One region of the Lacticaseibacillus sp. 30 genome, then DNA from elsewhere that is predicted to be linked to it. Evidence: predicted binding sites of a transcription regulator. Region 1 holds the regulator's gene; each other region holds the start of a gene.

Region 1 (3,204 bases):
GTTTTTATCGGCTTGCCTGTCAACTTAGCCTTATTTGGGCCAAGTAGTCTGCCATATGTGTTGGTCTACTACATGGCCAACACCACCATTTTTTGGACCATCGGCGTTTACCTTATTCAAGGTGACGGCCCGCGCCCAGCTAAATTTGATTTGAAAAAGGCACTTGGGAAAGTGTTCTCACCGCCGTTACTCGGTTTTATGTTAGGGATTGTGCTTGTGCTTTTAAAAATCAAATTGCCGACTTTCTTGATGGCCGATCTGACTTATATCGGTGCCTTAACTGTTCCCGGCTCCATGTTCTTCATTGGCATTGCTTTGCATCAAGCAGGCTGGGGTAAATTAAGAATCAGCAAAGAAGCTTTGGGTATTTTCAGTGGCCGCTTCCTCTTTGCACCGTTACTTATGACGGCGCTTGTCGCCTTCGCCCCTGTCCCAACTTTGATGAAACAAATCTTTATTTTGCAATCTTGCATGCCGGTCATGACCAATGCGCCTGTTGTTGCCAAACTGTACGATGCGGATTCCGATTACGCTGCTATCATGGTCACCGAAACAACGCTGCTTTCGATGATCGTGATCCCAATCGTGATGACTTGCATCCAGTTCATTCACTAGGAGTTGCTGTCGAATGAAAAAGCGCTATCTGCTACTAGCAGCAATCTTGATCTTATCAGGTTGCTCACAAACTACCTCAACCCCCAAAAAGACAACATCATCATCGAGCGCAACATCACAAGCGCGCACGGTCAAAAAAACTGTTCCGAAAGCAACCTTAGGTACATTGGTTGGCCATGCGTTCGTCCAAACAAAAGATGCTACCAAAGCAATTCGAGTCACCTCATCCACCAGCGGCTACTATCTTGAAACATTAGCCAATCGAGATGGTGTCTTTGAAAGTACTGATAGTGGTATTTTTGCTGCTGATTTGACCCTCAAAGGCCGAATCTTCACCTTCACTGGTAAAGCGCAGCCGCAAGCCTCTGCTAATACGATACAATTTCAATTAACAAAAACCGGTAACTTAAAGCAGTTGCCCGATGGTCCCGTTTATAAAAGGGTGCCACAAGACGATCTCGATCGCCTCGCCCAACAAAACCAATAAAGTGTCTGAGCAAAAAGACATCAGCCGTGATCCTATATTTTGTGGGATCACAGCTGATGTCTCTTTTGTTGATGGTACATTTTTAATTGGATTTAAGTTGCCATGCCTAGTCATTCACGACTTCAAATGGTTAAACTAATGCCGGCCGATATAAACTCACAACGATGCCAAGAATCGTTACATCCGGGAAAAACATATCATCCATACTGTCATTTTCAGGATGTAACCGAATGCCGTTCTTTTCTTTATAAAATCGCTTGACAGTGGCTTCATCTTCCTCAGTCATTGCAACAACAATTTGCCCATTCTCTGCGTCATTCTGCTTCTTGACAATAATCTGGTCACCATCTAAAATGCCGATTTTGATCATTGAATTACCTTGAACTCGCAACATGAATAATTCGTCAGCGGCATACGGAAGATCGTCTGGTACCGGAAAATAATCATCGATATTTTCGATGGCCGTAATCGGGACCCCTGCAGCAACTGTGCCGACGATCGGAATACCGTGATCCTGAACGCCAATGAAGTCACGTCCGGCTGAGGTCACTTCAAGCGTCCGCGGCTTCGCTGGATCCTTAGCAATAAGTCCCGCCGCTAACAATTTCTCCAAGTACGCTGCCACCGTGCTTGACGAACTTAGACCGACTGATTTGCCGATTTCGCGAACCGTGGGCGGGTACCCATGATCCTCGATTGCATCATAGATTGATTGTAAAATTTGTTTCCAACGTTTCTGACTTGCTTGTGTTGGCATCCGCTCACCGCCTCAGTTCTAATTGATTACACAAAGCATACCAAAGCGAACGAACGTTTGCAATGATTTTATGCCTAAATAGCAAAAAAGTCCACAGATAAAAAGCATCTGTGGACCTCATCCTTAAATTAATTATGCAATAATGGCATCTTATGCATCTGACGCCGATCACATCTGCTTTTGATGACCGCGTAGAAGAAACTCAAGAAAATATCAAGCGCGATTAACAAAATGCCGGCTGTCGCAAAGTTGCTGAATAACAGCAAGGTTGCCACGAGGGTCAGAGTAATTAATGTCCATTTTGCGCCCCGTAGGATTGTCATGTGGGGTCACTCCTCTCCGTATCGGATAAACCGACATATACTCACCGTTTTGGTTGTGACTCTAATCATACCCAATTTTTGAGTTTTGTAAAGCCTTTGTATACATAAAATTTACATTTGATGCCTTTATTTAGGGTTTTTAAAGATTTGTAACGATTATTCCATGTTGTTTGTAAATTTTATGTAATCTTTTTTAACATCAAATCAATCCGCTTTTAACACGGCTATCCTCGAAATATGACCATGAGTCGAGTATCATTAATGGTACAGAGCGTGAACAGGCACATTTAGAAACCGAAGCATAAGTGGCCTCCAACCTAAATGGCCGGGCTTGGGTCATTTAGGTTGGAGGTCCTTATGTGCAGGTTTCTGTGCCTGTGAACGCGTTTTAATGAGCGTGAACAGGGCCCCCGCAAATCTGGCTAGTCGCTCTCATCGTTTGTTATTGTCATGAAGCTTATACATCCAACAGGTATTACAATTGTAGAGGAGGGTACCCCCTTGAAACATACCGACTCGTGGCTCTATCGCCGCTTTCTTAATAGCAAGTTTATGATCCTGCTAGTTGACTTGTTACTGGCATTGCTCGTGATTTTCGTTTTCACTAAAATTGCGTGGGTTTTCCAGCCAGTACTGGATTTTCTCGGGATTATCGCGCCACCGTTTATCTTTGCCGGCATTCTCTTCTACCTTACTGTCCCGATTATTAATCGATTAGAAAAGTTCGGACTTCATCGTGGCTGGGCAATTGGCCTGCTATTCATTGTGCTGATCGGTTTGTTGGCCTGGGGATTGTTGCGCTTCATTCCAGCAGTAAGCAATCAAATTACCAGTATTGTCCATTCAGCGCCGCAAATCTTTGATGAAATTGGCAAATGGTTGGATAATCTGAATGACCAGCAGAATATTCTCTCACAGCATGATCTCAATGAGATTGCAGCAGAAGTGCAAAGTTTCTTCACTGGTAAACAAGGTGCCTTCGTAACCGGCACAATTTCTCAACTGCAGAACTTAATTGGCAT
Region 2 (3,204 bases), on a different contig from region 1:
CATAGGGAATACTGTAAAGGAAGTTCTCAGGTTGCATGGTTTGGTGGAACGCCGTATCAAACACTGCGACTTCCGTGGCCCATGGCATCATCTTTTTGAAAACATCAATGTAATCTGCTTCAACCGGATTATGCAAAGGCGCATAGTCACGCAGGTTTTGAATCTGCAACAAGGTAGCATCATCAACTACAACGGATTCGGCAAAAGTCTCCCCGCCGGCTACCACACGATGGCCCACACCAGTAATCTCATGCAGATGTTCAACCAACCCTAACGCCTTGATGTTACCCATCAAACTGGCGACGGCTTCTTGATAGTTAGCAATTGGCGTATCGCTTTCATATTTCTGCCCATCACCATACTTAATTTTAACTTTTGATTGCGGCTGTCCCAACCGATCAACCAAACCTTCTGCCAGCTGAACCTCAGCTGGCATATCAAAAAGCTTCCACTTCAGGGTTGAACTGCCTGCGTTGACTGCGAGAATTTTTGCCATTGTTTTTTTCCTCCTCTAAACGGGTAGTCGGATTGCCGCACACGTAATCGCACAGCATCATGACTTTTTCTTGGTTTTCGGCGAATCGGGGTCAGGGTGTTGCGCATGCCAGGCCTTGATCTGCTCTAGCCGTTCCTTGACCTTGGCTTCGCTGCCTTGAGTCGTGGGATGATAGTACGTTTTGCCGATAAGATTATCCGGCATGGTTTGCATGGTCGTTAGTTTATCTTTTGTGTTGTGAGCATATTGATAGTCCTTACCATAACCCAGATCCTGCATCAAATCCGTTACCCCATTTCGAATCTGAAGTGGAACTGGTTCGGCCAGCGTTTCGGTCGCATCTTTCTTTGCACCTTCATACGCTGTGTAGAGTGCATTCGATTTCGGTGCAAGTGCCAAATAGGTGACTGCATGTGTGAGATGAACCGTGCACTCAGGCATCCCAATAAATTGACACGCCTGATAAACAGCAATTGTAATCTCCAATGCGCGTGAGTCGGCCATTCCGATATCTTCGCTCGCAAATCGAACTAGCCGCCGAGCGACATACAAGGGGTCTTCCCCTGCTTCCAGCATTCGAGCCAGCCAATAAATGGCCGCATCAACATCGGAATTGCGCATTGATTTGTGTAATGCTGATATTAGATTATAGTGCTCCTCACCATTCTTGTCATACAATAAGGCTTTCTTCGTCAACAACTGGGCCACATCTGCTTGGGTGACCGTTATCACGCCGCCTTTGGTTTCGGCGTTTGTCACCGCCATCTCCAAGGTGTTCAAAGCGATTCGAGCATCCCCGTTAGCAAAATCAGCAATCTGGGCTAAGAGCTTTTTGCCGATCTTAACCTTCTGCAGACCATAACCGCGCGGATCTTTTAACGCTCGCTGTAACAGGTCAACCAATTCAGCACTGGTCAAGCCGTGCAACACGAAAACCCGCGTCCGTGACAAGAGCGCCGCATTGACTTCAAACGAAGGATTCTCGGTTGTCGCACCAATCAGGATAATGCTGCCGCGTTCGACATATGGCAGAAAGGCATCCTGCTGCGCCTTGTTGAAACGATGAATTTCATCAACAAACACAATAGTTTTCTGACCCAGCTCGCGATTCTGTTCAGCCTCTTTCATCACCTGCTTGATTTCTTTAATCCCGCTGGTGACTGCTGAAAATGTCACAAACTGTGCCTTCGTTCGCCGAGCAATGATCCGCGCCAATGTTGTTTTACCGACACCAGGCGGACCCCAGAAAATCATGGAACTAATCTCGTCATGTTCGATAAGATTGCTGAGCACCTTATCCTTCCCTAGCAAATGCGTTTGGCCGACAAACTCATCAAGCGTCTGTGGCCGCATACGACTCGCCAAAGGTTGGAAGTTACCATTTTGAAATAGACTTTGATCCATATGCTCACCTCCGATCAACGTCCAGACTTAATATTAAGCGTTTTCAGGCCGCGGCGCAAACATTCAATTGTTCTATTATTGTGTTACCATCATGATAAGTAAATTAATAACCAAACAGCGCTGCTGAATCACGCGTTTTGGCCACAGTAGCAAAGCACTTTAATCAGGAGGAATCACACCATGACACAAATGCCTTCATCACTACAAGGATTTCCAAAAGGTGAATTTGCAGCTTTTTCAACTGCAAAAATGACCCACTTCTTACCTTACTCACAAGAAACCAGCACTGACGACTTGAAAGGCTTCTTTGGCGCAAATTACCAATACCTCACCAAAACCCCGATTGGCCGTCTCAAAATTGACATCCCCAACACGGAGCAATTGATTGTACAATACGGTGAGATCATCGCTCGCTTCACCAATGGCAAATTCAAGATCATTGACAGCACCTACTTCCACAAAAACTTCAATGATCCGCTAGTAGATGAGGATGAAAAGGGTATCTATTAGCCAACGTTAGGAGACCTTTACTTCATTAAAAAATGCAGCCGCGGCTGCATTTTTTAATACCTTGAGTGGTGCTTATGCCTCGTCGTCACGAAACTTGGTTGGCAGAGCAAGAATGACAATCTGAACGATGATGAGGAGTAACGCAATTAAGCTTAACGGCACATTACCCGCATTTCGATCAAGAGTTGATAGAAATGCTGATACGACGTTGAAAGCAATCAACCACCATGGACTAACGCCTGCATCTTTGAATCGCCGCCAACCAACTGTCAACGCTGGCAGAGCTAACATTGACCACGCGTAAATGATGGCGAAAAGAATGAAAACGATGATGATTGCACCAGTCCCAAGCGAATTCACAAGATGGTCAACATTTTGGCTATTAAATCCGCTGACTGCCGCGCCACCAATAATAATTGACATAATTGAGAAGAGCATAAACAAAAAAGTAGGGATAATGATAATCACGCTAAACAGAATGCTCCACCAATATTGGCTGCGACTGGATTCACCAGTAAAGTCACCACCGCGGATAAAGAAGTCCTTAACCGCTGTACCAAAACCAACACCAATCGTACCGCGCGTGTTAGGTTGAGCCGGAAACGGAACAACTTTCTGTTCTCGACTCGGCAACAATAGAATGACCAAGTTAGCAATGCCGCCAATTAAAGGAAACAGCAATGCCAACCACCAACCCATGCCGTTAACCGCTAGTAACGGGCCAATAAAACTAATGATAATAATACCCAGATACCACCACGGACTAACTTTGGCGTCACGATAACGGCGAATCG
Region 3 (3,204 bases), on a different contig from region 1:
CCTCAGCTGGGATCCCCAATCCATTTGGTTTAGTGTATATCTCAATACTCAATGAGGTTGTAACATTTTCCTGTTGGCCGTTAGTAACAACTGTTGTTGTAGACTCACAGACCACTTTAAACCCCAACATTCCATTTTTAGTTGACATTCCAACCTTTAGATTTCCATTGCCAATCATTGGCCCCAGTGTACCAAGCAAAGCCGTAAAGTCAAAATTCCTTGCAGCTTCGTGCGCCTCTTTGAATTTATCGATCTCAGATTGTACTTGAGTGCCTAATTTGCCATTAGAAATTGTAAAACCTAGTGGAGCCCCACTGTCGTTGCTCGCAAAAGTACTTGATAGTTTAATATAAAACTCTGCCAAAATAGTTGACACATGAATTTCAGGGCCATCAACCTCTAAGGTCGGAATATCTGGTTGTAATGGTTTTAACTGATAGGCATTGTTAATTAAGGTTCGCGCAAACTCAAGGCGTACTGCGTTAGGATCCACTTTGAAAGTCCCGCTTCCCTGGTCTTTTCCTGAAGAAGCTACTTGGTCAATATCAACACCTGCAGCTGAGTATTCCACAAACTGATCAAATGCCCAATTTTGAGGCATCTTAAAACCTAGGTTTCCGCTCCATCCATATGACATATCAGCGACGTAGGAATAAAGAATATTGGTCCCCGATGCAGCGGTTACCCGATTACATACATTCCGTGTTCCATATATTCCAATTTTGAAAATACTATTGTTCATAGCTTGGCTAATACCACGGAAATAAGAAATAATTGTGCCATCTATATCGCCACTTTGAACATCCACATCAACTGCAAAGTAAATCGTAGTTGCAGCCGGAAACCCTAACTTAGCAGCAGTACTACTTGCAACAAATCCGTCATGAATTCCCTGCTGTAGACTAAAGTAATCAAACTCATAGCCACCATCTTCATATATTGGCACAACTTTTAGTCCAGCCTCAGTAAGATTTGCAAGTTCCGTGGAAGTCAAGTATTTATCACGTTCGGCAGCCCCTGCACCAACGCTGCCAGTTAGATAACGAGCAACTATTGAAAAATCGAATTGCTTTAGTTGTTTTGCCTGTGCAGCACTTAATTGAGTTGCTGTATCAAAAGTATTTGAATCACGATTAGTATTGCCGTTGCTAGTCAACAATCCTTTGATGACGGTTAGGTCAGCTGTGCTATTAAATGGCGGTAAATTCATAAACTTTCGAAAAGCTACCACTGCCGTTGCTACGTCTGAACTAAAATAGCCATCAAATGCCCCTGTATAAAAGCCGTTCACATACAAGCCGTATTGGATGACCTGGACAACGTCGCTATTGGCTCCCTGATTAACAGTAGGTGTAGCGGTAATTGTCCCTGGACCATAGTTACCATTTGCTTGCGCAGAACTCATACCGATTGCTCGTTGTAAGGCATAAATCAACGCTGTATTAGTTGCTCGTTGATAAACGCCATCACACGGCATCAATTCTTGTAATTCCCCAGAGAATTTACGGTTGAGCGCTTGCTGCATGGTTCGAACCTTAGCATCGCCGCTTGAAACTAAGACGAAAGCTGCCATGTCAAACAAAGCCGCCATAAATGCCACTGTCACAGAGCCATCAGCCGCAATGCCAGCATCTTGCTGAAGTTCTTTAACAGCATTAAGGGTATTATTCGTGAACTCATTATTAAAGTCTACTGGACTAATTCCTTTGCACCAGAAAGCCCCTTGAATGAGTTGAGCAATGTTCCCCTTATATCCTGGTTTCAGACTACCTACAACAGGTGCTAAAGCATTTTTGGTCGTATCGCCAAAGCCTTCACCAATAGCACTAATACCGATTTCGTGCTGTAATCCCATTCTCAGGCTATAAATTGTTGGCCAACCTGTTTGTCCGTTTTCTGGAGCTGCGACAAAGCCAGGAACACTACCATACGTTTTGTTGAGCCATTTTTGAACGGCTCGTACTGCTTCATCTGCCATTTTAAAGTCTCCTTTATTATCAATGTGTGCAACACGTCTGTTGCAGTATAACGAACATGTGTTCGGTATCACTCTACATCCATTGCATTCTTTTTTGCAAGGAAATGTTTTTGTTTTTGGGAGGAAGACCGTCTGCTCTTGACGCTCGATATTATCTCGGAAAGGCTTTGTAAAAAATTGCTGTGAATTGCTAAAAATATTGAAATAGAGTGGGTCATCAAAAAGGCTCGGCAGATATACAAGCATCTACCGAGCCTTTCACTTTATGGGTTCTATACCAATTCGCCAGGGAATCGGCTGTTTCGAAGGGACAAAAATAAATAATCCCATTTTTTGACCTATTCCTAAAGATAAGCCTGCGCAAATAACTTGGCTGCTAACAAAAAGGCTAAGGCTGCGATGATGAATCGTAACAGTTGAACCGGCAGGCGGCGGGCGATGATGGGGCCGATATAGCCACCGATGAACAGACCGATACCAAGCGGGATGACCATGAGCCATTCAATTTTGGTGGTGAAGGCGTAGATGACGGTGGCGATGGCATTGGCGGCGAATCCGGTCAGATTCTTCATAGAATTGGAGACGATGAATGGTTGATCAACGGTCAAGGTTAAGGTTGCCAGCATGACCACACCCGCAGCGGCCCCGAAATAGCCAGCATAGGCGCCAGTAACAAAAATGACGATGGTTTGAGCGGCTTCTTGTCCAAATGTTAAGGTGCGTGCAGGTTCTCCGGGACGATGTTCTTGAGTTGGCAGTCGGCCGCTGAAGAGTAGTAACAGGCCCGCGGCAATGATGAAGAAAGGCACAACTTTTTCAAATGTGGCTGCCGGGGCGATCAGCAACAAGGCACTGCCAAAAATACTACCAAGTGATACCAGTAAGATCAGCCGCCAGAGAAATTTACCGCGGCCACGGAGTTCTGGCAGTGAGGATACAGCCGAGCCAACCCCAGTAAAAACGAGTGCTGCGGTATTTGTGACGTTAGCAATGACCGGCGGCACGCCAATTGCAAGCAAGGCTGGGTACGAAACCAGTGAAGCCAAGCCAGCTAAAGTAGACGTTAGTCCAGCACCGATCCCGGCAATCAGTAGAAAGGCAAAGATCGAAAAATTCATATTGCTCCTCCAAGAATTTGAATGGACGTCATCTAGCGCATTTAGAAATGCCGTGTGTCAGGTCGGACTGTGACCATGGGGCACTCACAGTTTTTTTACGCTGGCGAA
Region 4 (3,204 bases), on a different contig from region 1:
GCAGCGATGAAGCGCTATCTGCCAGAAGAAGCGCACTTCACTAATCCTGACGGCGGCTTCTTTATCTGGCTCACCATGCCAGCCGGCTTCGATATGGGCGCGTTCATGAAAGAACACCTATTACCAGAAGCCAATATCTCCTATGTGCCATCAACCAATCTATATGCGACAGCGGCTTTGTCCAACGGTGCCCGGTTGAACTTCACTGGTCCTAGTCTGGCGCAAATTGATACCGGCATGAAAGCTTTGGGTGCAGCATTAAAGGTTGCTTTGCAACACAATCTGGTTGCCGAACAAGCCTAGGCTATAACGCTTTCAAAAAAACTCGGTTAACCTTAACAAAATGACAACGTAACGATCACATTTTCGTCACACTTTGCCGGTAGTATTAACAGCATAGAAGTGAGCCACCCACTCATTCCTAAACCCCAACCTAATTTTCATTTTTCTCCTCCAAAGAAAAATCGGTGATTGGCCCCCATCCGATCACCCAATAACAAAAACGCCCGCTGCGATGGTAGCGGGCATTTTTGTGTTTTGAAGACAAAAAATCGCCGCACACTTTCTCAAAGTGTAAACGGCGATTAATCAAACATCCATCAGTTGCTTAAACTAACCGATCAACCCCGAAGCTGGCAGGGTCATCTTTCTTGTCGGCTTTCTTTTCAGTATCAGTGGTCGTTGTTTTTTCGGTCTTTTTATCAGCAGATGCCTGATCGTCTTTCTTATCATCCTGCTTCTCATCGGTTTCTTCAGGCTTCTTTGGCGCAACTTGTTCACGAATCTTTTCTTCAATTTCCTTAGAAATTTCCGGATGTTCATCCAAGTAGTGAGATGCGTTGACAAGTCCTTGGCCCAAACGTTCCTTGCCATAGTTATACCAAGAGCCAGACTTGGTGATGACGTCAATGTCATTGTCTTTATCGGTTGCCAAGTTAATCATATCGGTATTGTGTTCAATCCCGTGACCAAATGACATCGTGGTTTCAACCGATTTAAACGGCGGTGCGACCTTATTCTTAGTGACTTTCAGTTTGCTAGCGAAGCCGACAACATCTTTGCCGTCTTTCACCTGCTGCCCACGCTTGACTTCAATCCGCACAGACGCATAGAATTTCAAGGCACGACCGCCCGGTGTCACTTCTGGGTTGCCAAACATCACGCCAACTTTTTCACGCAATTGGTTAATGAAAATAACCAGCGTATTGGTATTATTGATCGAACCGGCCATCTTCCGCAGTGCCTGCGACATCAGCCGGGCTTGCAAGCCCACATGGCTATCCCCGATGGCACCTTCAATTTCAGCCTTGGGAACCAAGGCTGCGACAGAGTCAATGACAACAATATCAACAGCCGCTGATTCAATCAGCATTTCAGCAATTTCAAGCCCCTGTTCCCCAGAGTTTGGCTGAGACAACAGTAAGTCGTCAATATTTACGCCAAGTTCCGCCGCATACTTCGGGTCCATCGCATTTTCGGCGTCAATGTAAGCCGCCTTGCCGCCTGATTTCTGCAATTCGGCAATAGTCTGCAACGCAATCGTTGTTTTCCCGGTACTTTCAGGACCATAGACTTCAACGATTCGGCCACGTGGTAACCCGCCGACACCGAGTGCAAGATCCAAGGATAAAATGCCTGTTGAGACGACATCAACCTTCAGTTCTGGTCGATCGCCCATCTTCATGACGGCACCTTCACCAAAGGCTTTCTTGATCTTCTGAAGGGCTTTTTCTAGTTCGGTATCGCGATCTGTAGCATCGGATTTAGTATTATCATTCTTTGCGGTCGTTTTCTTAGCCATACTTGTCTCCTTAAATGCGCTCACTGGCGCAAAAGTCTGTGTGTAAGCACCTTGGTCACAATAGCTCAACCAGACCACTTATATCCCAGTCTTTAACCATGCCAGTGCACGCTTTGTCTTATAAAAATGCGCCAGCAGTTCCAAAAACCTGTGCACGCTATTTTAAACATATACATCCGAGTGTCAATTTACGCTGTCTCCATTATCGAACATGCGTTTGTTTTTTGCAAGCTTTTACGTTAAAAAAGTCATCCCCAAAAATTGTTTGCAGGTGACTGCTTTATTTTACCTGATACTGACACCTTTTTGGTAAAAATGACGCGTTATTTATGGCACACAAGCATGGTATGATGAGGCGATTGGCTTGATACTACAAAAATAGGTAAACGAGGAAAATGAAATGATGTTCATGGGTTCTATTGTCAATGGGTTGACGATTATCGGTGGCGGGCTCTTAGGCTTGATTCTCCACAGTATTAGCGATCATGCTAAAGATACTGTCACCAAAAGTCTTGGGCTTGGTACCTTCGCATTGGGCATTCAAATGGCCTTGCAGACAAAAAGTTTTATTGTTATGGTCCTCAGCCTTTGCCTTGGCGGCTTGATCGGTGAGTGGTTGCATATTGAAGATGGCATGAACCACCTCGGTTTGATGTTGGAACAGCGCTTTGCCCGCGGCAATCAGCATTTTGCGGAAGGGTTCGTGACCGCCACCCTGATTGCTGTCATCGGTGCCATGGGTATTTTAGGCGCGATTCAGGCGGGCGTTTCTGGAGACAATACCACGCTATATACTAAATCCGTCATGGACGGGTTCATGGCGATTATGCTGACCGCGTCACTCGGGGTTGGCGTGATCTTTTCCGCGTTGCCAGTGATCATTTATCAAGGCACAATCACACTCTTCGCCAGTTTTTTAGTCCAATTCGTTCCCAAGGCATTGATGACGAACGCACTCCGCGAAATTGGTGCAGTCGGCGGCTTAATGATCTTGGGGATTGGGTTAAACTTGATGGGCATTACTAAAATTCGTATTTCTAATCTGCTGCCTGGCTTGCTAGTCCTTGTTGCGATCCTAACTGGTCAGTATTTTCTATGATTAATGATTGAACCATTTAGGAGGAGGCTATTGGCAGATCATAAACTGACCGGTTTGAACGGTTGTGGTGATAAATCAAAGCAGATTTTTACCAAAAAAACGACCCCCTGCTTCACTGGCATGGGTCGTTTTTTTTTGGTAAAAGTGCCGATTATGATTCAGAAATTCGGAATGAGCCGCTGCTTTTGGCGATGGAAACGATAGTAAACCAGTTTGCAATGCCAATCACGCACGACACCCAGCAAGTGCGAATTGGCATCATAATACCAGTAGCGCAGATCATCTTTTAGGTACTGCTGATTCA

Evidence for each region. The regulator LexA, encoded in region 1, represses DNA repair genes until DNA is damaged. The targets are predictions, from matches to a motif close to CNAACANNTGTTNG.
Region 2: a site for LexA is predicted at 1,957-1,970, ahead of ACWPAB_RS07865 (replication-associated recombination protein A). Genes of this name have one in related genera too.
Region 3: a site for LexA is predicted at 2,030-2,043, ahead of ACWPAB_RS12380 (glycoside hydrolase domain-containing protein). Genes of this name have one in related genera too.
Region 4: a site for LexA is predicted at 2,008-2,021, ahead of recA (recombinase RecA). Genes of this name have one in related genera too.

Annotation. Positions count from the first base shown of each region.
Region 1 covers NZ_JBSOQX010000012.1:89,585-92,788, forward strand. The annotation lists gene ACWPAB_RS09335 (AEC family transporter) at 1-615, shown strand, start outside; gene ACWPAB_RS09340 (hypothetical protein) at 629-1,102, shown strand; gene lexA (transcriptional repressor LexA) at 1,233-1,859, opposite strand; gene ACWPAB_RS09350 (hypothetical protein) at 1,988-2,182, opposite strand; gene ACWPAB_RS09355 (AI-2E family transporter) at 2,684-3,204, shown strand, end outside.
Region 2 covers NZ_JBSOQX010000009.1:92,426-95,629, forward strand. The annotation lists gene ACWPAB_RS07860 (acetate kinase) at 1-496, opposite strand, end outside; gene ACWPAB_RS07865 (replication-associated recombination protein A) at 554-1,900, opposite strand; gene ACWPAB_RS07870 (hypothetical protein) at 2,081-2,410, shown strand; gene ACWPAB_RS07875 (DUF805 domain-containing protein) at 2,483-3,204, opposite strand, start outside.
Region 3 covers NZ_JBSOQX010000021.1:40,515-43,718, forward strand. The annotation lists gene ACWPAB_RS12380 (glycoside hydrolase domain-containing protein) at 1-1,978, opposite strand, end outside; gene ACWPAB_RS12385 (sulfite exporter TauE/SafE family protein) at 2,323-3,096, opposite strand.
Region 4 covers NZ_JBSOQX010000015.1:54,301-57,504, reverse strand. The annotation lists gene ACWPAB_RS10530 (aminotransferase-like domain-containing protein) at 1-303, shown strand, start outside; gene recA (recombinase RecA) at 608-1,801, opposite strand; gene ACWPAB_RS10520 (DUF554 domain-containing protein) at 2,202-2,900, shown strand; gene ACWPAB_RS10515 (DUF7679 family protein) at 3,059-3,204, opposite strand, start outside.